DNA from 3 places in the Faecalibacterium sp. AF27-11BH genome. Region 1 is predicted to be linked to each of the others. Evidence: riboswitches for the same ligand, from Rfam matches in the RefSeq annotation. Region 1 holds a riboswitch; each other region holds the start of a gene.
The links. Region 1 has a riboswitch for thiamine pyrophosphate ahead of thiD (bifunctional hydroxymethylpyrimidine kinase/phosphomethylpyrimidine kinase). Riboswitches for the same ligand answer to the same signal wherever they lie in the genome.
Positions count from the first base shown of each region.

Region 1 (7,711 bases):
CGCTTTCGCGTTTTGTACTGCGCTTTTCTTTTATCCTGTTATTTTAACGGCATTGATTTTGCAGCAGCCCTTTTTTTCTTACAATGCCACATCCAGTGCCATCATCAGCGCAAATCCCAGCACGATGCTTACAACACCGGCAGGCTCGTCGCCCTCCACGGCCTGCGGGATCATCTCCTGTGCGGTCACGCACACCATACAGCCCGCCGCTGCGCTGAGCAGCCACGGCAGCGCAGTACTGACCCATTCGGCCAGGGCAAAGGCAAGCAATGCCCCCAACGGCTCTACCAGCCCGGAAGCCGCTCCCGCAAAAAACGCCTGACTGCGGGTGCGGCCGTTATGGGCCAGCGGCAGGCTGACTGCTGCACCTTCCGGGATATTCTGCAGACCGATGCCAAGGCTCAGTGCCAGTGCACCGCTGATGGCATCCGGTTCCCCGGTCAATGCCAGTGCAGCGGCAAGGCCCGCCACCATACCCTCGGGCAGGTTGTGCAATGTTACAGCCAGCACCATACGTCCGCCGTGCCCGGCCCCGCCTGCCAGCAGCTGCCCGGCAAACTGTTCCACCTGCAAAAGGCCCACTGCGCCCAGCACAAGCCCCACTGCCGATGGGATCCATGCCGGAAGCGGCAAAGTCTGTCCGCGCTGGATAGCAGGCAGCAGCAGGCTCCACACACTGGCCGCCAGCATGATGCCCGCTGCCATGCCGCACAGGATGCGCTGCGTGCAGGGCCGCGACTGCCGCCGCAGCAAAAACACACCTGCTGCCCCCAGTGTAGTGCACGCCGCCGGGAACAGCAGCACCCACGCAGTGAAAACGATCTGGTTCACGATACATTCCCCCTTTGCCCGGTGTATGTGCGACGAAGCAAAAAGGTGCAGAAAAGCCCGTCACACTGTATTTTGTGTGGCGGGCTTTTCTGTCAGAATGCGATGGCATCTTCTTCGTTGCCAAAGGGCAGACCCGTAGCCGGATCGACCGGCGGCAGGCCAGTCTGCCCCATATCCGCCGCCTTTACGCTGCATACCACCGCATTGGCAAGCACATACTTCACCTTTGCGGTGGCAGCAGCGCCGATCTTATCATAGATGCGGCCTCCGCTGTAACAGTCGCCCAGCACGGTGTGAGTGCTGTTGGCCACATAACCCACCTTGCCCAGACCCGGCAGTTCTGCGCGGATGGCTTCGCGGTCAAAGCCATTCTCCGGCTCCTTGACCAGCTTTACCTTCTGGCCTACTGTAAACGGCTGAGTGCCGAAGCGGTAGTTGAGTCCGGTCAATGTAACATAGTACTTCATCTTTATTTCCTCCAAAACACATGTTTTATTTTCAGGGGACCCGTTCATCCCCTGCTGTGTCTGTATTATCCACTTTTTATGTCCAATAAAAATCACTTTCAAATAACACTTGTCATTTTTTGATATTTTTGTTCAGGTTCGCTGCACAAAGTTTACCATCTTTTCTTTCTCCGCAGGTCAACTGTCATATGACAAATGGCTCTTTTCCGTTTCCGGAGCCGCATCATCCTCACTTTTGCATTTCTTTATTTCTCTTTAGGGAACATGCATTCCCGTCTTGATTCAAGTGAACAAACAATGAAAGAAATTACAAAGTGATTACAACGCGGTAAAAAATTCTTTCCTGAGTCTCCCTGTGCTTCGATCAGTTTAACAAAAACTCTTTGACTTTTAGCGATAAATTATAACAAAATCGTAGATTATCATTGAAATCCCACTTCTTAGCCAAAAAAGCTCTTGATTTTTTCGCAAAAAAGACTAGAATATCCACTTGCAGAAAGGCACTTCCTGTAGGGCCTTCTGCAAAATACATTTGCGTATGGCAAGGAGATTTTAGATATGAAACTCAAGAATGTTTGTGTTGCTGTTGTTGCTCTGGCTCTGGCTGTTGGCATGACCGCTTGCGGCGGTTCTGCTTCCTCCACTGCTGCATCCTCTTCCGAGGCTGCTTCTACCAGCACTTCTGTTGCTGCTGAGGCCGAGGAGAGCGCTTCTTCCGCTGTTGCAGAGGAGAACGGTTCTTCTTCTGAGGCTGCTTCCAGCGAGGCCGCTTCTTCTGAGGCTGCTTCCAGCGAGGCTGCTTCTTCCGTTGCAGCTTGATTGCACAGCGCCTAAATTCCAATAAAAGCTGAAGCCGGGCACAGGGAGCCATGAGTTTTCCTGTGCCCGGCTTTTTACAACAAAACGCACCGGATCGTTCAACGAGAACCACCCGGCGCGTTATTTTTTATGCTCCCCAGAACAGGATGCCCAGCCCTGCGGAAATCAGGATCATGAGAATGGGGGATGGTGCCTTGCCGTTCCTTTTGCGGCACAGCAGATGCAGCGCCCACAAAAGTACAAACACTGCAATGGAGCGCGCATCCGGTACAAAGTCGGTGCTGCGGCCCGCAAAGCCCAGCAGTGTGGAAAGTGCCATATTGATTGCCGTTGCAAGGATCATCGCCACCACACAGGGACGAACGCCGCCAAGAACTGCGTTGACTCCCGCATACTTCATCAGGTTCTGCAGCACCGATGCAACGAGCAGAATGATCACAAAAGACGGCAGCACCACCCCCAGCGTGGCGCACAGCGCACCCCAGAAGCCGCCCTGTGAAGCGCCGATGAAGGTAGCCATATTGATGGCCAGCGGGCCGGGTGTGGACTCCGACACGGCAATGAAGCTGAGGAATTCGCCTTCCGTCAGCCAGCCGCGTCCTAAGACCGTTTCCCGCACCAGCGAGATCATGCCGTAGCCGCCGCCAAAGGACAGCGCGCCGATCATGAGAAAATTCCAGAAAAGTTCTACATAGATCACGGCTTCTTCTCCCCCTTCCGCAGCTGCTGTACTGCATACACCAGCAGCCCGGCCGCACCGCTGAACAGGATGAAAAAAATGGAAGAGAAGGACACTGCTGCAATGGAACAGCCCACCATCGCTGCCGCAACCGTGGTCAGGATGACAATATTGAAGACGCTGTGTTCCAGCTGCTTCAGCATTTTCAGGCCCGCCGAGAGGATCAGATAGATCACACACACCTGAATGCCGTGGAACGCACTTGCCACCACCGAAAGGCGGAGGAACTGGTCAAAGAACAGCGAGATCAGATAAATGACCGCGAAGGACGGGAGACACACCGCCACCGTAGACGCCGCCGCGCCTGCCGTACCCTCGATCTTGTAGCCGATATAGGTGGCACTGTTCACCGCCACCGGGCCGGGCGTAGACTCCGCAATTGCCACCATGTCCAGAAATTCTTCTTTTGTCACCCACTTTTTCTCTTCCACAAATTCATTTTGCAGCAAAGCCACCATGGCATAGCCGCCGCCAAACGTGAACGCTCCAATTTTGAAAAACGTCCAGAAAAGCTCCTTTGTTTTCGACATAGCCTTCTCCTTTCTTGCGCCTTATTATATCATTTTTTGTTTTGATATGATATACTTTAATGGAATATGCTGCTTTCTTTGGAAAAAGCAGAAAAAGGAGTTTAGGATATGAAAACAAAATTTGGCATCGTAGGCTGCGGATTTCTGGGCAACATTGTGGCCGATGCATGGAAGAACGGTCTGCTGCCGGACTATGAGCTGGTGGGCGTGACCAGCCGTACCCGTGCTTCGGCAGAAAAACTTGCCGCCGAGGTAGGCTGTCCCGTCTGCGATGATGTGGATGCCCTGCTGGCGCTGCAGCCGGAATACATTGTGGAGACTGCTTCGGTGGAGGCTGTGCGCGCCATGGCTGTGCCTGTACTGAAAAAAGGCGTGAATCTGGTCATTATTTCCATTGGTGCCTTTGCGGACCTTGATTTTTACGAGCAGGTCAAGGCCGCTGCCGTGGAGGGCGGTGCCAAGGTGCATCTGGCAAGCGGTGCCATTGGCGGCTTTGATGTGCTGCAGACCGTCACTCTGATGGCCGAGGCGCAGAAGCTGGCCGAGACGGCAGGCATTGAGACCCACACCGGAGCCAAAGGCTTCCGCAACACGCCCGTATGGGCCGACCACCTGCTGACCGATACCGAAAAGACCACCGTGTTCACCGGCAATGCCAAGCAGGCCATTGCCACCTTCCCCCGCCGCGTGAATGTGGCTGTTGCCACCTCGCTGGCCACCACCGGCCCGGAGATCACCGGCGTGACCATGCACTCGGTACCCGGCTGGGTGGGCGACGACCACTGCATCACCGCCGAGATCGAGGGCGTGAAGGCCGTGGTGGATATCTGCTCTTCCACCAGCGCCATTGCCGGTTGGAGCGTAGTTGCCCTGCTGCGCAACCTCTCCTCCCCCGTATGCTTCTATTAAAGGAGGGCTTTGCAGATGTTCAACAAACTGGTGGCCATTGAGCCGGTAAGCCTGATTCCTTCCGCTGAGCAGGAACTGCATCAGTACGCAAAAGAAGTGGTGCTGTACCGCGATATCCCGGCCAGCGATGACCAGATCGTGCGGCGCATCGGAGATGCCGATGCCGTGCTTCTGAGCTACACCTCCCGCATGGGCAAAAATGTGATCGAGCGCTGCCCGAATATCCGTTACATCGGCATGTGCTGCAGCCTGTATTCTGAGGAAAGCGCCAATGTGGATATCGCCTACGCCCGCACCCGCGACATCAAAGTGCTGGGCATCCGGGACTACGGCGACCGCGGCGTTGTGGAGTACGTCCTGCATGAGCTCACCGGCATCCTGCACGGTTTTGGAATGCCCATGTTGCGGGACGAGCCGGTGGAGATCACCGGGCTGAAGGCAGGCATCATCGGGCTGGGTGTGTCCGGCAAAATGATCGCCGACGCGCTGCAGTTCATGGGCGCCGACATTGCCTATTACAGCCGCACCCGCAAGCCGGATGCCGAAGCTGTGGGCATGGCCTATAAGCCGCTGGCACAGCTGCTGACCGAGAGCAAGGTGGTGTTCACCTGCCTGAACAAAAATGTCCTTCTGCTGGGCAAGGACGAATTTGCACAGCTGGGCGCAGGCAAGGTACTGTTCAACACCTCCATCGGCCCGGGCTTTGACTCTGCTGCTCTGGAACAGTGGCTTGCTCTGCCGGGCACCCACTTCTTCTGTGACACCCGTGCCGCTGCAGGCCCGGTGAGCGAGGGCTTTTTTGAACGCGAGAACGTACACTGCGCCAATGTTTCCGCCGGGCGCACCAAGCAGGCTTTTGTGCTGCTGAGCCAGAAGGTGCTGGCAAATATCCGCACTGCGCTGGGAGAATGATATAAAAAGGAAACGCTTCCCCGGCCGGGGAAGTGTTTCCTTTTAGGCTTTATTCAAAATTGTTGTGATCTCTTCCAGATTCGCCGCAAATCGGATGCCCTGCTGGCGCTGCGGCGTGGAAAGGCCTTTCTCGATCATTTTGGCAAGCAGTGCTTTCAGGCTGTCGTAGTAGCCGTTCAGATCATACAGGATGCAGGGCGCGTCCAACTGGCCCAGCGAGACCTTGGACATTACCTCTGCGATCTCTTCCAGCGTGCCGGTACCGCCGGGGAATGCGATGAAGGCATCGCCCAGCTCGATCATCTTCGTCTTGCGCTCGGTCATGTCCTTGGTGACGATCAGCTCGGTCAGGCCATCGTGCTGCAGCTCCTGCTGCACAAAGAACTGCGGTTCCACACCGGTCACCGTGCCGCCTGCGTCCAGCGCGCTCTGGGCAAGCTGACCCATCAGGCCGCTGCGGGAGCCGCCGTACACAAGGCGGTGCCCGTTTGCACCGATCCAGCTGCCCAGTTCCCGGACAGCTTCCGCCAGCGCAGGATCATTGCCCGCATTTGCTCCAAGATAGACCGTGATGTTCATGGTATTTCCCCCTTTGTTTTTTCCATTTTACCACGCAGCGGGCCGATTGAAAAGGGCCATCCCCTTGCAAATGCAGCGGCACTGTGGTATTCTTGAACGCAGAAAAAAGGGAGCCTGCAAAAGCAGGCTGAGAGTGGGCTGTTTGCCCAGACCTGTGACCTGATTTGGACAATGCCAACGTAGGGAGATACTGCTGCTTCAAAGTGCGGAGATGCCTCCTTGCGGGCATTTCCGCATTTTTTGCAAAGGAAGTTGTAACCATGAAAACTGCATTGACGATTGCCGGCAGCGATTCCAGCGGCGGTGCTGGCATCCAGGCCGATATCAAAACCATGACTGCAAACGGCGTGTACGCCATGAGCGCCATTACCGCACTGACTGCCCAGAACACCACAGGTGTGACCGGCATTTTTGAAGCCACGCCCGAATTTCTGGCACAGGAGATCGACGCCATTTTTACCGACATCTACCCGGATGCCGTCAAGATCGGCATGGTATCCTCGGCAGAGCTGATCGGTGTGATCGCCGAAAAGCTGCACACCTACGGCGCAAAGCATATCGTGGTGGACCCGGTGATGGTTGCCACCTCCGGCTCCAAGCTGCTGCGGGACGATGCCGTGCAGGCACTGACCGAAAAGCTGCTGCCCATGGCAGAGGTGGTCACCCCCAATATCCCGGAGGCTGAGATCCTTTCCGGCATGAAGATCACCGATGCGGCCGGAATGGAGGCCGCTGCAAAGCTGATCAGCGAGAAATACCACTGTGCCGTGCTGTGCAAGGGCGGCCACCAGATCAACGATACCGACGACCTTCTGTGGCGGGACGGCTGCGGCAAATGGTTCCGCGGCAAGCGCATTGCAAACCCCAATACCCACGGCACCGGCTGCACCCTGTCCAGCGCCATTGCGTCCAATCTGGCAAAGGGCTATGATCTGGATGCATCGGTGGAGCGCGCAAAGGCCTACATTTCCGGCTGTCTTTCTGCCATGCTGGATCTGGGCCACGGCTCCGGCCCGATGGACCATATGTTTGCACTGAAGGGAGAGTTTGTGGGTGAGTGAGCAGACCTTTGTGCAGCAGCTGGTGCAGGAAAGTCTGCCTGTGTGGGAGAAATGCCTGCACTCAGAATTTCTGACCCACCTTGCGGATGGCACACTGGATGAAGCCTGCTTCAAGGGCTACATCGTGGAGGACAGTCTTTACCTGCGGGAATATGCCAAGGTGTTTGCCTGGGGCATGACCAAGGCAAAGGATATGCAGACCATCCGCACCTACTATTCCCTGCTTTCCTTCGTGAATGAGAGCGAGGATGCAGCCCGCCTGCACTATCTCAAGCACTTTGGACTGACCGATGAAGGCATCCAGAGCCTGCCGCTGCGGCCGGAGAACCGTGCCTATGTGGACTCTATGATCGAAGCCGCCAAAAACGGCGAGGGCGCAGCCGAGTGCATGATGGCCTGCCTGCCCTGTATGCTGAGCTATGGCTGGATCTTCCAGAAACTGCTGGAAGAAAAGCCTTCCGTGCAGGATACCCTTTATGGTGCACTGGTGGTGGACTATGCTGGCAAGGGCTATGAGGCGGCCTGCCGCGACTGGGCCGCGTTTGCAGAAAAAGTCTGCGAAGGCCTGAGCAACGAGCGCCTTGCCCGCTGCCGCGAGATCTTCCATGCCTGCTCGGAGCACGAGCTGAACTTCTGGGCCATGGCAGCTTCCCCGCGCAGTGACCTGTAATTTTTCCTAAAATATAAAATGCACCTGGCCTGTGGGTAGAACCGCAGCAACCGGGTGCATTTGTTTTGTTCAGGGTTTCGTGGCCGCAGCCGCAGGCATGAGCCTTAGTGCCGGAAACATGGGAGCCCTAAAACAAAAACTCCCCCGGCTCTTCTGCCGAGGGAGTGGAAAAGAAAAACGCCCCTAACAGAAGA
Region 1 is NZ_QVGS01000001.1:45,999-53,709, reverse strand. Features, by position in the region: gene DWY76_RS00235 (ZIP family metal transporter) at 79-831, opposite strand; gene DWY76_RS00230 (HIRAN domain-containing protein) at 924-1,298, opposite strand; gene DWY76_RS00225 (hypothetical protein) at 1,857-2,117, shown strand; gene DWY76_RS00220 (chromate transporter) at 2,245-2,817, opposite strand; gene DWY76_RS00215 (chromate transporter) at 2,814-3,386, opposite strand; gene DWY76_RS00210 (aspartate dehydrogenase domain-containing protein) at 3,495-4,295, shown strand; gene DWY76_RS00205 (NAD(P)-dependent oxidoreductase) at 4,311-5,207, shown strand; gene DWY76_RS00200 (TIGR00730 family Rossman fold protein) at 5,250-5,786, opposite strand; TPP riboswitch at 5,883-5,989, shown strand; gene thiD (bifunctional hydroxymethylpyrimidine kinase/phosphomethylpyrimidine kinase) at 6,047-6,847, shown strand; gene DWY76_RS00190 (TENA/THI-4 family protein) at 6,840-7,517, shown strand.

Region 2 (7,711 bases), on a different contig from region 1:
CGCTGTCTCCGGGCCGGCTGCTGCTGTGCTGCGGTGCAGTGCTTGCCGTGCTGCGCGGCGTACTGTTCTGCTTTGGCCGTGCAGGCACCCGCTGCTTTGCCGCTGTGCTGGAGCTGGAAGGTGCAGCCCTCTCCGTACAGGCTTTCTGCGACACCGGCTTCTCAGTGCAGGACCCGCTGACCGGGCAGGCAGTGGTTCTGGTCTATTATCCTGCCGTGCGCAGCGCCCTGCCGCAGGAGCTGCGCACATTTCTGGACCGTTATTTTGCCTGCGGCACGGCACCGCCGCCGGAGCTGCGGGTGCGGCTGGTGCCCTGCACCACCATTGCCGGGCACTGCGTGCTGCCTGCCGTTCCGGCCAAGGCCCTGCGCACCAGCAAAGGCAGTGCAGCGGGCATTCTGGCCGCATTCTGCCGCCCGGAAACGCAGCAGCCATGGACAGCTCTGCTGGGCAGCGAACTGGCCGTACAGCTGGGCATCCGCTGAGAAGCGTTTGATGCGATCGATACTTATAGATGTACAGGAGGGGTATTCATGTTTCATGTTCTGCACCGGTTCTGGCGTTGGCTCCTTGCACGGCTGGGCTATTGCGGCGGCGCACATTTTCTGGCGGGCGCGCCCAGCCTGCCCCCGCCCCTGACCCCGGAACAGGAAAAAGTCCTGCTCTCCCGTATGGCTGCAGGCGATGCCGCTGCCCGGGACGACCTGATCACCCACAACCTGCGGCTGGTGGTGTACCTTGCCAAAAAGTATGAAAGCAGCGGTGTGCCTGCCGAGGACATGATCAGCATTGGCACCATCGGGCTGATCAAGGCGGTGAACACCTTCACGCCGGAGCGCAGCATCAAGCTGGCCACCTACGCCAGCCGCTGCATCGGCAATGAAATTCTGATGTACTTACGCAAAAGCTCCAACCGCCGTCAGGAAGCCAGCATCGACGAACCGCTGAACGTGGATGGCGACGGCAACGAGCTGCTGCTTTCCGATATTCTGGGCAGTGATGAGAACCAGATCAGCCAGCGGCTGGAGCAGGATGCGGAGCGCGCCGTTCTTCGCCGGGCCGTGGACAGCCTGTCCCCTCGGGAACGGCAGATCATGGAGCTGCGCTTTGGTCTGGCGGACGGCATTGAGCGCACCCAGAAGGAGGCCGCCGACGCACTGGGCATCAGCCAAAGCTACATTTCCCGGCTGGAAAAACGGATCATCCATACCTTAAAAGTACAATTGGAAAACGAGTGAGGTGAAAAAACGCGGACTGCCGCCCGCTGGGCTTGACAATCCACGCTGATTTGCGTATAATAAAACTACAAAAGGCGCTGGCCCTGCAAACGGCTAGTTCCTTACCGGATTAGTCAAGAAAAGATGACCGCTCGGATTGGGACTCGAGGCGGTCATTTTTTCTTTTTGTCATCACTGTGAGAAACAGTCCATGTAATTTCAAACGTAACGTAGATTGCTCCGCCGAGAAGCGTGAGCAGAAGCACGACCTGTTCAAACGTCATGGTGCATCCCCCCTTTCCGCCTTTGGGCATCCGGGGAGAACGAGATCTTCAAGAAAAAATCGTCTTTAGCCGGCACCCAAGTACCGGTAAGGACTAGCCGCCTGCGTTTGTGGGCACAGCGCCTGATGGCGGCGTTGCCGCCGCAAATACAGCATATCATAAATCTGCACGAAAAACAATATTTTGCCGCGCTTTCCTGTCAAACGGGAAAGCGCACAGTTTTTTCCACGCATACAATGCCGCTGCGCATCCCATACTCCCGGTGAAGATCAAAACAGACCGGGGGCGTTTGGATGTACAACAAAGTGGAGCTGTGCGGCATGAACACTGCAAAGCTGCCTGTGCTGACCGAAGCCGAAAAGCGGGAACTGCTGGCCCGCGCCCACGCCGGTGATGCGGCAGCCCGGGAACAAATGGTGGAAGGCAACCTGCGGCTGGTGCTCAGCGTGGTGCAGCGGTTCGCCCAGCGCGGCGAAAATCTGGACGACCTGTTTCAGGTGGGGTGCATCGGGCTTATCAAGGCCATCGATCATTTTGACCCCGCTCAGCCGGTGCGCTTTTCCACCTACGGCGTGCCCATGATCATTGGCGAGATCCGGCGCTTTCTGCGGGACAACAACGCCCTGCGGGTGAGCCGCAGCCTGCGGGATACCGCCTACCGGGCCATGCAGAGCCGCGAAGCGCTGGAAAAGCAGCTGGGCCGCGAGCCGACCATGGACGAGATTGCCCAGGCGGCGGGCCTTGCCCGGCGCGAAGTGACCGCCGCGCTGGAATCGGTGGTGGAGCCGATCAGTCTGGAAGAGCCGGTGTACACCGATGGCGGCGATGCGATGTATGTGATCGATCAGGTGCGGGACCCGGACGGCGAGGACAGCTGGATCAGCGGGCTGCAGTTCCGGCAGACCGTGGCCGGGCTGACCCCGCGGGAAAAGCGGATCATGGAGCTGCGCTACCTGCAGGGCAAGACCCAGATGGAGGTGGCGCGGGAGATCGGCATCAGTCAGGCACAGGTCAGCCGGTTGGAAAAAGGCGCACTGAGCCAGTTCCGCACCCGGGACTGAACCTAAAAAGGCGGCACAGCTTCCGTTTTGTTCGGAAGTGTGCCGTCTTTTATCTGCGGCTGTATTTGCGCCGGGTGGCCGCACCGCCGCGCAGATGCCGCTCTGCCTTATTACAGGCCAGAACCGCACGCACCTGCCGGAACAGCTCCGGCTGCAGCGTCCGCAGCCGCACCGCAACATCCTTGTGCACGGTGGACTTGCTGCACCCGAACACCGCTGCCGCCGCACGCACTGTGGCCCGGTTGGCCGCGATATATTCGCCCAGCTGTACCGCCCTCTGTTCGGGGTCTCCCTTCATATCCAGACTCCTCCCATTGTGAACTTATGGTACAGCCTATGCACAGGCCGGGGCAGATATGTTCCGCCGGGGCTTGACTTTTGCGCCGGACGCGCTATACTTTTGCATGGACATAAAAACAGGGGTGCCGAAAGGCTGAGATCCGCGTTTTGCGGAGTACCCTTTTACCTGACCGGACAATGCCGGCGTGGGAGTTTGCAGAACTGTCCGTTCTTTCACAAACCCCGTGCGCCTGCTGGAAAGCGGGCGCATTTTGTTTTTGTGTACTATCGTTCTGAGAAGAGGAATCCCTATGACCAAAACCTATTCCAAAACCCGCATTCTGGTGGAGGGTGCGCTGATGATCGCTCTGTCCACCGTTTTGAGCATGATCCAGATCCCGCTCATGCCCCACGGCGGTTCCATCACCCTGTTCAGCATGGTGCCCATTCTGGTAATGAGCTACCGCCACGGCGCAAAGTGGGGCATCATGACCGCTTTCGTCAACAGCCTGATCCAGCTTGTGCAGGGCCTTGGCAATCTGGCATACTGCCAGACCCTCACGGCACAGGTGGGCTGCGTGCTGCTGGACTACCTTCTGGCCTTCACGGTGCTGGGCTTTGCCTGCCTGATCGCAAAGCCTTTCCGCAGCCGCACCGTGGGTGTCGGTGTCAGCGCCTTTGTGGTGTGCCTGCTGCGCTTTTTGTGCAGCTTTCTGTCCGGTTACATCGTCTGGAAGGACTACGACTACGCTTTCAGCTGGATGACCGAGATCGGCTTTCCCGGCATCTCCAACATGAGCGTGGACGGTCTGTGCTGGCTGTACAGCGCCGTGTACAACGCCACCTACATGCTGCCCGAAGCCATTCTGACCACGGTCCTTGTGGTGATCCTGATCCGTGTCGCACCGCAGATCTTCGACCCGCAGAACGCAAGAGCGTAAGTTTTTTCGCAGTCATTTTTCCCGCCGGGAAGGGCATTTCCCCGGCGGGAATTTTTTTGCAGAAAATCCCAAAAAAGCTGTTGACAATCCGGCAAAGCGCTGGTATAATTACTCCTGTCGTCAGGCACGGCACAAACATCTGGGGGATTAGCTCAGCTGGGAGAGCGCTTGCATGGCATGCAAGAGGTCACCGGTTCGATCCCGGTATTCTCCACCAGAAGGAAAAGCACCGCACGGAAACGTGTGGTGTTTTTTGTTGTTACCGACCAAAGGAGAAACTATGAGCTACGCGATCGTATTCAGCAGTAAAACAGGCAACACAAAATTATTGGCAGACACGCTGCACGCCTGTCTGCCACAGGAAAACTGCTGCTATTTTGGCACCCCGGACCCTGCTGCCATGGAAGCGGACGACCTCTATGTGGGCTTCTGGACAGACAAGGGAAACGCTGACGAAAGCACTTTGGACTTTTTGAAGCAGCTGCACGGCAAAAACATCTTCCTTTTTGGCACCGCCGGCTTTGGCGGCAGTGAGGAGTATTTCAACAAGATCCTGAAAAAGGTGGAGCGTTCACTGGACAGGAGCAACACGGTCTTCGGCCGTTATATGTGTCAGGGCAAGATGCCGCTTTCGGTACGCCAGCGGTATGAGGGCATGAAAAAGCAGCCGATCCATCTGCCCAATCTGGATGCGCTGATCGAGAATTTTGACAACGCCCTTTCTCACCCGGATGCAGAAGATCTGGAACGGTTAAAGCAGGCGGTAAAATGATAAAAAGGCAGCGGTTTTCCTCAAACAGAGGAGGCCGTTGCCTTTTTTGCTTAGCGGATGATCCTACGCTCCTGCCTGCGGCTCCGCGGTTCTTATCCCACGCTTCTTTTATAAAAGAACAGGTACTGCTGCACGATGCCTGCTTCCAGCCCGAACTGCGGGAACGGGTCCTGCCCGGCAAACTCGTCCCGGATGAGCCGTTCGATCCAGACATCCACCGGCACACGGCCCACACGGCCATAGCCGAACAGACACACGCAGTTTGCCACCTTTTTGCCCACACCGTCCAGTTCCATCAAACGGGCAAAAAGTGCTTCATCGGGCAGGGAAGCCAGCTTCTTCAGGTCCAGTGTGCCCTCTGCCGCCTGCTGCGCCGCATGCAGCACGTAGCGGGTGCGGTAGCCAAGACCGCACTCCTGCAGCGCCTGCTCCCCGGCACAGCAGAGCGCTTCTGCTGTCGGGAACGCATACACCGGCCCTTCGCTATCGCTGCCCAGCCGCTCGCCAAACCGCTCCGAAAGCAGCTCTACCGCCCTGCGGATAGCCGGGATGCTCTTTCGCTGCGAGATGATGAAGCTGACCAGCATCTCCCACTCATCCTGACGCAGCACCCGGATGCCCCGGCCATATTCCATGGCACGCTGCAGAAAGTCGTCCCTGCTGTCCAGCTTTCCGCGCAGGGCGGCATAGCTGCGGCCAAGGTCGAAGTAACCGTGCCAGAAGGTTTCCCATGCGCCCGGCTCACACCGCACCGTGTAGGTTCCGCTGCGCAGTGGTCTGAGGTAAAGCAGCCGTCTCCCGGAAACAAACCGATACCAGCCCTCCGCCTGCTTCCGGGGGCGAAAGCACTGGCCGCTTTCCAGAATTTTGTCCGGGTCGAAATCATCCCGGATCTGAACCGTTTTCTCTTCCAGCTCCATTTCCCCCATCACAGCTCCAGCTCCCGGTACACTTCGCCTTCCAGCGTTTTCCAAAGGAAAGTCTCCCCTTCCAGTGTCATATAGCTATGTGCACTCCCCTCCTTCGGGATGCTCACAGAACCGGGATTCAGGTAGAGATTGCCTTCGCCGAACTCTGTCCACGCCGGAATGTGGGTGTGGCCATGCAGCAGGATATCTCCCGGAGCCAGCGGCGGCAGATTTTTCAGGTTGTGCACATGACCGTGGGTAGCGTAAACGAGCCGCCTGCCCACCGGCAGCACCGCATAGTCGGCCAGAATGGGAAAATCCAGCACCATCTGATCCACCTCAGCGTCACAGTTGCCCCGCACGCACAAAAGCGCCGGCTTCAGCCCGTTCAGGAGCGGGATGACCTCCTTCGGGGCATAGCCCTCCGGCAGGTCGTTGCGGGGGCCGTGATACAAAAGATCCCCCAGCAAAAGCAGCCGGTCTGCTCTCTCCCGCTCAAACGCTTTGATCATTTTTTTGCAATAAAACGCCGACCCGTGCAGGTCGGATGCGATCATCCATTTCATGGCAGGATTCTCCTTATTTTATAAAGTATCTATTTTTATTTTAGCCTCCCAGTGAAAAATGGTCAAGTCTATAAAAGTCATACTTTATCCGTTTGACCTCTTGACATCTGCCGGAAGCCGTGTTATCCTACAGTTAATAAAATTCGTGTGGATTTTTACAGCAGTATGCTACTTTTCGCCACACAATGACTTCAAAAAAGCCATTGTGTGGCTTTTTTGCGTCTGCGTTTGTTTTCGAGCAGTCTCGCCCTGACGATTCCGCGGCTGCAGCAATTCATTCCTTTTCTCTACAGGAGCAATGCAAACACTATGAACGAGACCTTTATGAAAGAAAAACCGGTGCTGCCGCTGTTGGTATCCATGGCGCTGCCCAATGTTATTTCCATGCTGGTGAACAGTCTGTACAACATCGTGGACAGCCTGTTCGTGGCCCGCATCAGCGAAGACGCCATGACTGCGTTGTCGCTGGTGTTCCCGATCCAGAATTTTGCCAACGCCATCGCCATCGGCTTCGGTATCGGCATCAATGCCATGATCGCACTGTACCTTGGCGCGGGCGACCACAAAAAGGCCGAGACTGCCGCCACCCACGGTATGGCGCTGAGCCTGATGCACGGCATTCTCATCACCATTGTCAGCATTGTCATCATGCCGGGCTTTTTGCGCCGGTTCACCAGCGACGCAGGCCTGATCGCATCCGGCATCACCTACTCCACCATCGTATTCCTGTTTGCCACCATCAACATGGCGGCACTGGCCTTTGAAAAGATGTTTCAGGCCGTGGGCCGCATGAAGGTGACTATGGCGGCGCTGATCTTTGGCTGTGTGTGCAATATCCTTCTGGACCCCATCCTGATCTTCGGCCTTGGCCCGGTGCCTGCCATGGGCATTGCGGGTGCGGCCCTTGCCACCGGCATCGGCCAGCTGCTGAGCCTGTGCGTTTACCTTTTCGTTTACGTCCGTACTGAGCTGCCTATCCGACTGCGCCGCAGCTGCCTGCGCCCGGATGCTGCACTGGACGGCAAACTGTATGCCATCGGCGTGCCGGCCATCCTCAATCTGGCCCTGCCCTCTCTGCTGGTTACCTTCCTGAACGGCCTGCTGGCGGGCTTTTCCCAGAGCTACGTGGTGGTGCTGGGCATTTACTACAAGCTGCAGACCTTCCTGTATCTGCCCGCCAATGGCATCGTGCAGGGTATGCGCCCGCTCATTGGCTACAATTACGGTGCCAAACAGCACGCCCGCGTGAAAAAGCTCTACGAACTCACCCTCATCATGAGTGCTGCCATCATGGCTGCGGGCACGGTCATCTGCCTGTTCGCTTCCCGCCCGCTGATGCAGCTGTTCACTTCCAACCCCGAAACCGTCGCCATCGGCCAGACTGCCCTGCGCATCATCTGTCTGGGCTTTGTGGTTTCTGCCGTATCCACCACCTCTTCCGGTGCACTGGAAGGCCTTGGCAAGGGCGCAGAATCGCTGGTCATCTCGCTGTGCCGCTACATCGTATTCATCATGCCGCTGGCCGCTGTGCTGTGCCATTTCCTTGGTGCCAACGGCGTGTGGCATGCATTCTGGATCACCGAAGTGCTGTCCGCCATCGTGGCTTACCCGGTGTACCGCAAGGCAGTTGGAAAGTGCTGAGCCTTCTTGAAAGCGCTGGACGGCGAAGGACAAGTAAAATAA
Region 2 is NZ_QVGS01000003.1:168,447-176,157, reverse strand. Features, by position in the region: gene DWY76_RS04970 (sigma-E processing peptidase SpoIIGA) at 1-485, shown strand, start outside; gene DWY76_RS04965 (sigma-70 family RNA polymerase sigma factor) at 534-1,238, shown strand; gene sigG (RNA polymerase sporulation sigma factor SigG) at 1,795-2,562, shown strand; gene DWY76_RS04955 (sporulation transcriptional regulator SpoIIID) at 2,612-2,860, opposite strand; TPP riboswitch at 2,971-3,070, shown strand; gene DWY76_RS04950 (energy-coupled thiamine transporter ThiT) at 3,153-3,782, shown strand; tRNA gene DWY76_RS04945 (tRNA-Ala) at 3,924-3,999, shown strand; gene bilS (flavodoxin family protein BilS) at 4,063-4,554, shown strand; gene DWY76_RS04935 (DNA glycosylase) at 4,647-5,483, opposite strand; gene yfcE (phosphodiesterase) at 5,483-6,028, opposite strand; gene DWY76_RS04925 (MATE family efflux transporter) at 6,338-7,669, shown strand.
Region 2: another riboswitch for thiamine pyrophosphate. It lies ahead of DWY76_RS04950 (energy-coupled thiamine transporter ThiT); the one in region 1 lies ahead of thiD (bifunctional hydroxymethylpyrimidine kinase/phosphomethylpyrimidine kinase).

Region 3 (7,711 bases), on a different contig from region 1:
TACCTTGCCCTCGGCCACCCACTGGCGGATCTCCTCGGTGGTGCGGTATTCCTTCTTTGCCACGATCTCCATCTGCGGCGTGATGATGCCCTTGCGGGCAGCATCCATCTGGGTAGTATAAGTCTGCATACGCTCTGTTCCTCCAAATGACAGTTTATCTCTGAACAGCAGGGTGCTGGTCATACAAGGGTAGGGAAAGGCAGCCGTCATTCAGAAAAAACAGAACGTTCTGGATGCCGGCACCTGCGCAAAATACGCTTTTCATGTTGGTTTTCTCCATGAATTTTATAACGCGGCCCAAGGTGGTGTCCCCGGTTTGCCGCGGGATCGGTCAGATGATCTGCTCCGACAGGGCTTTCAACTCTTTGCACTCGGTCTCGATGTCGTCTGCTGCAAAGATGGCGCTCACAAGGGCCACGCCATCCACACCGGTGCCCTTGAGCTGCAGGATGTTCTCCTTGTGGATGCCGCCAATGGCCACCACCGGGATGTCCACGGCATCACAGATGGCCTTCAGGGTCTCGTGGGGCAGAACGTCCACATCGGTCTTGGTATGGGTGGCAAAGGCTGCGCCCACGCCAAGGCAGTCTGCGCCGTGCTTGACGGCTTCCAGTGCTTCCTCCACACTGTGGACGGAAACGCCGATCATCATACCGTCGCCCACACGGGCGCGCACCTGCGCTGCGGCCATATCCTCCTGCCCCACATGCACGCCCTCGGCGTGGCAGCGGATGGCAATGTCCACATTGTCGTTCACAAAGAACGGCACGCCGTAGCGCTGGCACAGAGCATGGATCTCCACAGCCTCTTTCAGAAAGGCTTCGTCGTCCAGCTCTTTTTCACGCAGCTGCACACAGGTGACACCGCCCTTCAGGGCGCTCTCCACCTGTTCATAGAGGGTCTGCTTTCCCACCCATGCGCGGTCGGTGACGGCATACAGAAGCATGTTCTGCTTATCGCACTTCATAGTTTGCTCCTTCTTCCAGCTGATCCGGGGTCATATTGTAAATGGCATCGATGATATAATTGCGGTAGGTGGAGTTGCCGTCCAGCGGGGTCAGGCGCTTGTGGGCGGTCTCGCCCGCAAGGCCCATGGCGCACACTGCAGCTGCAGCGGCTTCCAGCGGATGTCCGGGGTTGGCGGTGACGAACGCCGCCGTCAGGGCCGAAAGCTGGCATCCGGTGCCGGTGATGCTGCTCATCATAGCATTGCCGTTGCGGATGCAGTAGGCTTTTTCGGCATCGGCCACGATGTCGATGGCACCGGTAATGGCAATAACGGCACTCGTCTGGGCTGCAAAGGCCTTGGCAAAGGCCACGGCACTGTCCAGATTGGCCTCAGTAACTTTATCGGCCACATCGGCATCCACGCCCTTGGTGGTTCCCGCGCCGGAGGCCAGCGTTTTGATCTCGGAGATGTTACCGCGGATCACGGTGAACTTTACGTCCCTGAGCAGGCGGAAAGCCGTGTCGGTGCGCAGGCGGGATGCACCCGCACCCACCGGGTCCAGCACCACAGGATGGCCCAGCTGGTTTGCCTTTTTGCCCGCCAGCAGCATGCTGGTGATGGTGCGGCTGTTCAGGGTGCCGATGTTGATGTTCAGACCGCCGCAGATGGTGGTGATGTCCTCCACCTCGGCGGCATCGTCGGCCATGATGGGCGAAGCACCGCAGGCCAGCACCATGTTGGCGCAGTCGTTCACGGTGACGTAGTTGGTAATGTTATGGATGAGCGGGCAGGTGCGGCGCAGGTTCTCGAATTCTGTTTTGAACATTCGGGTGCCCCTCCGTCAGGAAAGACTGTTCTGCATGGAGCGCAGTGCGCCGGAGCGCTGCAGGCTGTACACCAGCACGCCCGCAATGATGGAACCCACTGCAGTGGAGATGAGGAACGGCACGATGTAGGCATAGAACGCGATGTCGCCGGCGCTCTTGCCCATGAGGAAGATGGCCACCGGGTAAGCGCACAGGCCGCCCAGAATGCTGGTGCCGAACACCTCGCCCACCATGGTGGCAAGGATGTTTTTGGTCTTATGGTACACAAGGCCGCACAGCAGTGCGCCGAACATGCTGCCGGGGAAGGCCATCAGGCTGCCCAGACCCAGCAGATTGCGCAGCAGCGAGGCCACAAAGGCCACGCCCACGCCCCACCACGGGCCAAGCAGCACCGCGCAGGTCACATTGACCATGTGCTGGATGGGTGCACATTTGCTGCCGAACATGGGGAAGCTGAATACGCTGCCCACCACGCACAGAGCGCACAGCATGCCGGCCAGCGCCAGCTTTTTCACAGAGAGTTTTTTCATAAGGCAAGGCTCCTTTCCAAACCTGCGGAAGCAGCAAAAACCATACAGCGCCTCCGCAAACAGCCCGCACCCGGTGCCAGACCCGGCGCAGGAACTATAAGAAGCGGTCGAGACTTGCTGGTCTCCTCTCACGCCGGAACACGGCTTCCCATCGCTGACGGTTACAAAGCTCAGGGCGCTCCCCCTCAGCCCGCTGCGGCACTTCCGCAGAAAAGTACAAGGTATCCTCCTTAATGGTAATAGGTACACAACAAAAAACAGGAGACACCTTCCGCGGTGCCTCCTGCAAAAAATCATCCATTCTGACTTCCTACGGCGGCATTATCCGCATCAGGTAAAAGGGTCGAAGTTTGGGTACTTCCTCTCAGCCTGCTTTACAAGCTCCCCTGTATTTGATTGTGACTGTATTTTACACCCTTTGCGCACAAATTGCAAGAGGGGGCAAAGGCGCGCACAGCGGTTCAAAACGTTTTTCACGCAGGTTTTGGGGCGTTTCACGCAGGTTTTATTGAAAAAGAAGGTGAAATATGGTATTTTCAAGGCGGACGCATACCCCCCCGTAAGCAAAAAGGAGGAATTCCATATGAAGCAGACGACCCTGACCCAAAGGCTGCTTTCGGCCATCGTGGCGCTGTGCATGGTGCTGAGCGTGTGCGCACCCGCCTTTGCGGATGTGACCGACCCTGATATGGCCAAGGCCGCACAGTGGTGCACCGAGCAGGGCACCATGGGTGCCAAGGGCGACCGCTTCGAGCCCGAAGGCTGGACCCCGAAGTTCAAGGTGATCGAAGTGTGGAACAAGGCGTTCCCCGCAGCCTGATGCCGGCAGTGTGGATGCCGTGCTCGGTTCGGACCTTTTCCGTGAAAATGGGGCTGTTGCAAAATAGCTCTCTGAAAAAATCATGAACAAAACCCGGAACCTTTTCTCGGCCAAAACGGCTCAAAAAGGGTTCCGGGTTTTTGATGTTATACTGTTTCCGCCTTATCCGTTCCACCCTCTGGCAGAGGGGTCCAGCATTTCGGCGGCAGAGTAAATGAGGGCGTTGCAGATGGCTGCAGCCACATTGCTGCCGCCCTTGCGGCCCATGGCGGCGATGGCAGGCACGCCGTATCGCTCGCAGGCGGCAAACAGTACTTCCTTGCTTTCCACCACATTCACAAACCCCACCGGCACGCCAATGACCAGCGCAGGCCGCAGACCGGCTTCCATTTCCTCCGCAATGGTCAAAAGGGCCGTGGGCGCATTGCCAATGGCCAGAATGGCCCCCGGGTGCTCCCGGGCAGCGCGGTGCATGGCGGCAACGGCACGGGTGGTGCCCGCCTGCTTTGCGGCTTCGGCCACAGCGGGGTCTGCCATGTAGCAGATGGCTTCACCGTTCAGTTTTTTCAGGCCCGGCTTTGTGATGCCCGCCAGCGCCATATTGGTGTCGGTAACGATGAAAGCACCCGCGTGCAGGGCCTTGACTGCGGCTTCCACCGCGCCGGGTGTAAAGCGCAGATTTTTGGCATAGTCGAAATCCGCGGTGGTGTGGATGACCCGCTTGACCACCGCAGCCATCTCCGGCGGCGGGGTCAGGCCCAGCTCGTCCAATTCCCTTGTGATAATGGAGATGCTCGTCCGTTCAATGTCGGCGGGCAGATGATGCTGCGGTGTCATGTGTTGTCTCCTTTTTGCATTCCCATGGCGGCATAGATGGCGGGCATATCCAGTGCCGCGCGCACACCATCGGCAAGCAGATCAAACTGCTGCTGACGGTACTGCTCCATGGGGATAAGCTCGGCCCCGGCCGGATCGATGCCCTTCCGTTTGCACAAAAATGCGGTCAGTTTTTCGGTCAGTTCGCCGGTGTCGAACAGGCCGTGCAGATAGGTACCGAATACACCGTCCTGCACACAGCCCTCCGGCGTGCCGTCTGCAAGGATGCAGAACGCACTGCCCCGCACCTCGGTGCGGCCTGCGTGGATCTCGTAGCCCGTCAGCTTTGCGCCTGCAAAGGGTTCTGTGGTCACACAGGCTGTGGTCTGGGTCAGGTGCTTTTCGGTGCCGAACACCGTCGTGGTGGGCAGCAGGCCAAGGCCCCGCAGGGTGCAGGGGGTGCCGCTCTCCTCCCCTGCCGGGTCGCAGAGCTGTTCGCCCAGCATCTGATAGCCGCCGCACACGCCCAGCACCGGCGTACCGGCTGCCGAAAGCCTGAGCACCGCCGCTTCCAGTCCGCTTTCCCGCAGCCAGCGCAGGTCGTCCATGGTGTTCTTGGTGCCGGGCAGGATGACGAGATCCGGTGCACCCAGCTGGCGGGTGCGCTGCACATACCGCACGCCCAGCAGCGGGTGCTGTTCCAGCGGGATAAAATCGGTGAAGTTGGATACATGCGGCAGGCGCAGGATGGCGATATCCAGCGGCTTGACCGCAGCTTTTGTATCCAGCCGGTCGGAGAGGGAGTCCTCGTCCTCGATCTCCACCCGCAGGTACGGCACTACGCCCAGCACGGGCAGCTGCGTTTTTTCTTCCAGCATGGCAAGGCCGGGCCGCAGGATCTCCACATCGCCCCGGAACTTGTTGATGATGAGGCCCCTGATGCGGGCACGCTCGTCGGCTTCCAGCAGCTCCACAGTGCCGTACAGCTGCGCGAATACGCCGCCCCGGTCGATATCGCCCGCCAGAAGCACCGGCGCATCCACCAGCTTTGCAAGGCCCATGTTGACGATATCGTCGGCTTTCAGGTTGATCTCCGCCGGGCTGCCCGCGCCTTCGATCACGATAATGTCGTTCTCGGCGGCAAGGCTGTTGTAGGCTTCCAGAATGTCCGGGATAAGGCTGCGCTTCATTTTAAAGTAGGCGGCGGCAGGCATCTGGCCCCGGGCCTTGCCGTTCACGATCACCTGACTGCCCACATCGCTGCTGGGCTTGAGCAGGATGGGGTTCATGCGCACATCCGGCTCCACGCCTGCAGCCTGTGCCTGCACCACCTGAGCACGGCCCATCTCTGCACCGTTGCGGGTGACGAAGCTGTTCAGGGCCATGTTCTGGCTTTTGAAAGGGGCCACGCGGTAGCCATCCTGCGCAAAGATGCGGCACAGCGCCGCGCACAGCAGGCTTTTGCCCGCACCGCTCATGGTGCCCTGCACCATAATGCATTTTGCCTTGCTCATTGTGCCACCTCCGGCAGGGTCTCGGCCAGCAGTGCAAGCAGCTGCCGGTTCTCGTTTTCTGTGCGCACGGCGGTGCGGTACCAGCTGGCATCAAGGCCCGGATAATTGCCGCAGCTGCGCAGTACCGCACCCTTGCGGCGCAGCGCTTCGCCCAGCGCTTCCGGCGCGCGGAACAGCAGATAGTTAACCCGGCCCTCGATCACCCGCAGGCCCAGCGCCCGCAGGCCGTCTGCCAGCACAGGCCGCTGTGCTTCGATCAATGCACGCACCTTCGCCACATATTCCGTCTCATCCAGCGCAGCAATGCCCGCCGCCTGTGCCAGACTGGAAACCGCCCACGGCTGGCCCGCTGCCCGCATCCGGGCAAGCAGCTCTGTATCAGAGCACAGGCAATAGCCCAGACGCACGCCTGCCATGCCGTAAAGCTTGGTGAAGGCTTTTAAAATAATCAGTTTTTTGCTGTTTTTCAGCAGATGCTTTGCCGAAAGGCCTTCGCCCTCCGGCAGAAAATCCAGAAAGCATTCGTCCACGGCCAGCACCGCACCCACGGCTTCGCATCTGCGCAGCAGCGCTTCCACAAGGGCAGGCTCTGCCAGCTGACCGGTGGGGTTGTTGGGCTGACAGAGGAACACCATATTTGTACCCAGGTGCACCGCGTTCAGGAGATCTTTCGTCACCGTAAAATCGTTTTCTTCCCGCAAAAAATGCCGTTCCACCGTGCAGCCTGCCGTTTCAAGGGCGGTGGCATACTCGGCAAAAGTGGGGGCCGTTACCAGTGCAGTGCGGGGCTTTGCAGCCAGCGCCAGCCGGAAGATGAGGTCTGCCGCGCCGTTGCCGCACAGCAGCCATTCGGCGGGCACTCCCTCAGCCACCGCCAGTTTTTCACGCAGGGCCCGGCACAGCGGGTCGGGGTAGCGGTCGGCCGTGGCAAGCGCTGCCGTAATGGCCTTTGCCACCCCTTCCGGCAGCCCCAGCGGACTGACATTGGCCGAAAAATCCAGCGGGTCGCGGCCAAACTCGGCGCGATAGCCCGCCCAGTCGCCGCCATGGGTCAATTGTTTCATGCAAGGAACCCCCGTATTGCTGCACCCCATGCCAGCGCAAAGCCGCTTGCCACATACATCATGCGGTTGGCGCGCAGGATGTCCTGCGGTTCAATGGGGCGCAGGGCATCGCCGATGGTAGGCTTGGGGTAATATTCGCCAAAATAGTAGGCCGGGCCGGCCAGCTGCACGCCCAGTGCACCGGCGCAGGCGCTTTCGGTCTGGGCGCTGTTGGGGCTGGCGTGGTTGCGCCGGTCCCGCCGCCAGATGCGCCATGCGCCCTTGGCATCGTTGCCGGTAAAGGCCGCAGCGGCCACCCACAAAAGGGCGGCAATGCGGCTGGGGATGTAGTTGGCCACATCGTCCAGCTTCGCGGCTGCGCGGCCAAAGTAAAGATACTTCTCGTTTTTGTAGCCCAGCATGCTGTCCATGGTATTGATAGCCTTGTAGGTCAGCGCCAGCGGTGCCCCGCCGATGAGCATATACAGCAGCGGCGCAATGACGCCGTCGCTGGCATTTTCGGCCACCGTTTCCACCGCAGCTTTGGTCACACCCTCTGCGGTCAGGTTCTGGGTGTCGCGGCCCACGATGCGGCTCACGGCTTTGCGAGCGGCGGGCAGGTCGTTCCGAACCAGCTCGTTATACACATTTGTGCTCTCCTGCGCAAGGCCCCTTGCCGCCAGCGCCTGCCCGCACCAGAACATCTGCACCGCAAGGCCCAGCCACGGGCTGAGCTTTGCCGCCGCCAGACACACAAGGCTCGTGACCAGAAAGGTGCCCACCGGCAGGCAGAACGCCGTCACGGCACCGCCCAGCAGCTCGCCCTGCGGGGTGCCGGGCAGGCGGGCGCGCAGGAACTTTTCCAGCCGGGAGATGCATCTGCCCATAAGCACCACCGGGTGCGGCAGCCACGCCGGGTCGCCGAAGAGCGCGTCCAGCACAAAACCGCCGACAACTGCCTGAAGGATCATGCCCTGCTCTCCTTTGTGTACTGGACGGTCTTCACGAGATACAGCAGATGCTTTTCCGTCCAGTCCTTTGCATCCAGCACAAAGCCGCCCGCGTTGGGTCCGCACCATGCGTAATAGTCCCTGTGGGGGACGGCAAACCGCTCCATGGCGGCCATCTGGGTGCCGCCGTGGGCCAGAATGACCAGCCGTTCTTCGCCTGCGGCAAGAGCTTTATCGATCAGCTCTGCCACGGTGCGGCAGA
Region 3 is NZ_QVGS01000007.1:102,585-110,295, forward strand. Features, by position in the region: gene thiC (phosphomethylpyrimidine synthase ThiC) at 1-129, opposite strand, end outside; gene thiE (thiamine phosphate synthase) at 332-967, opposite strand; gene thiM (hydroxyethylthiazole kinase) at 954-1,775, opposite strand; gene thiW (energy coupling factor transporter S component ThiW) at 1,791-2,306, opposite strand; TPP riboswitch at 2,597-2,704, opposite strand; gene DWY76_RS08650 (hypothetical protein) at 2,890-3,126, shown strand; gene DWY76_RS08655 (precorrin-8X methylmutase) at 3,289-3,963, opposite strand; gene DWY76_RS08660 (cobyric acid synthase) at 3,960-5,456, opposite strand; gene DWY76_RS08665 (threonine-phosphate decarboxylase) at 5,453-6,520, opposite strand; gene cbiB (adenosylcobinamide-phosphate synthase CbiB) at 6,517-7,470, opposite strand; gene DWY76_RS08675 (histidine phosphatase family protein) at 7,467-7,711, opposite strand, start outside.
Region 3: another riboswitch for thiamine pyrophosphate. It lies ahead of thiW (energy coupling factor transporter S component ThiW); the one in region 1 lies ahead of thiD (bifunctional hydroxymethylpyrimidine kinase/phosphomethylpyrimidine kinase).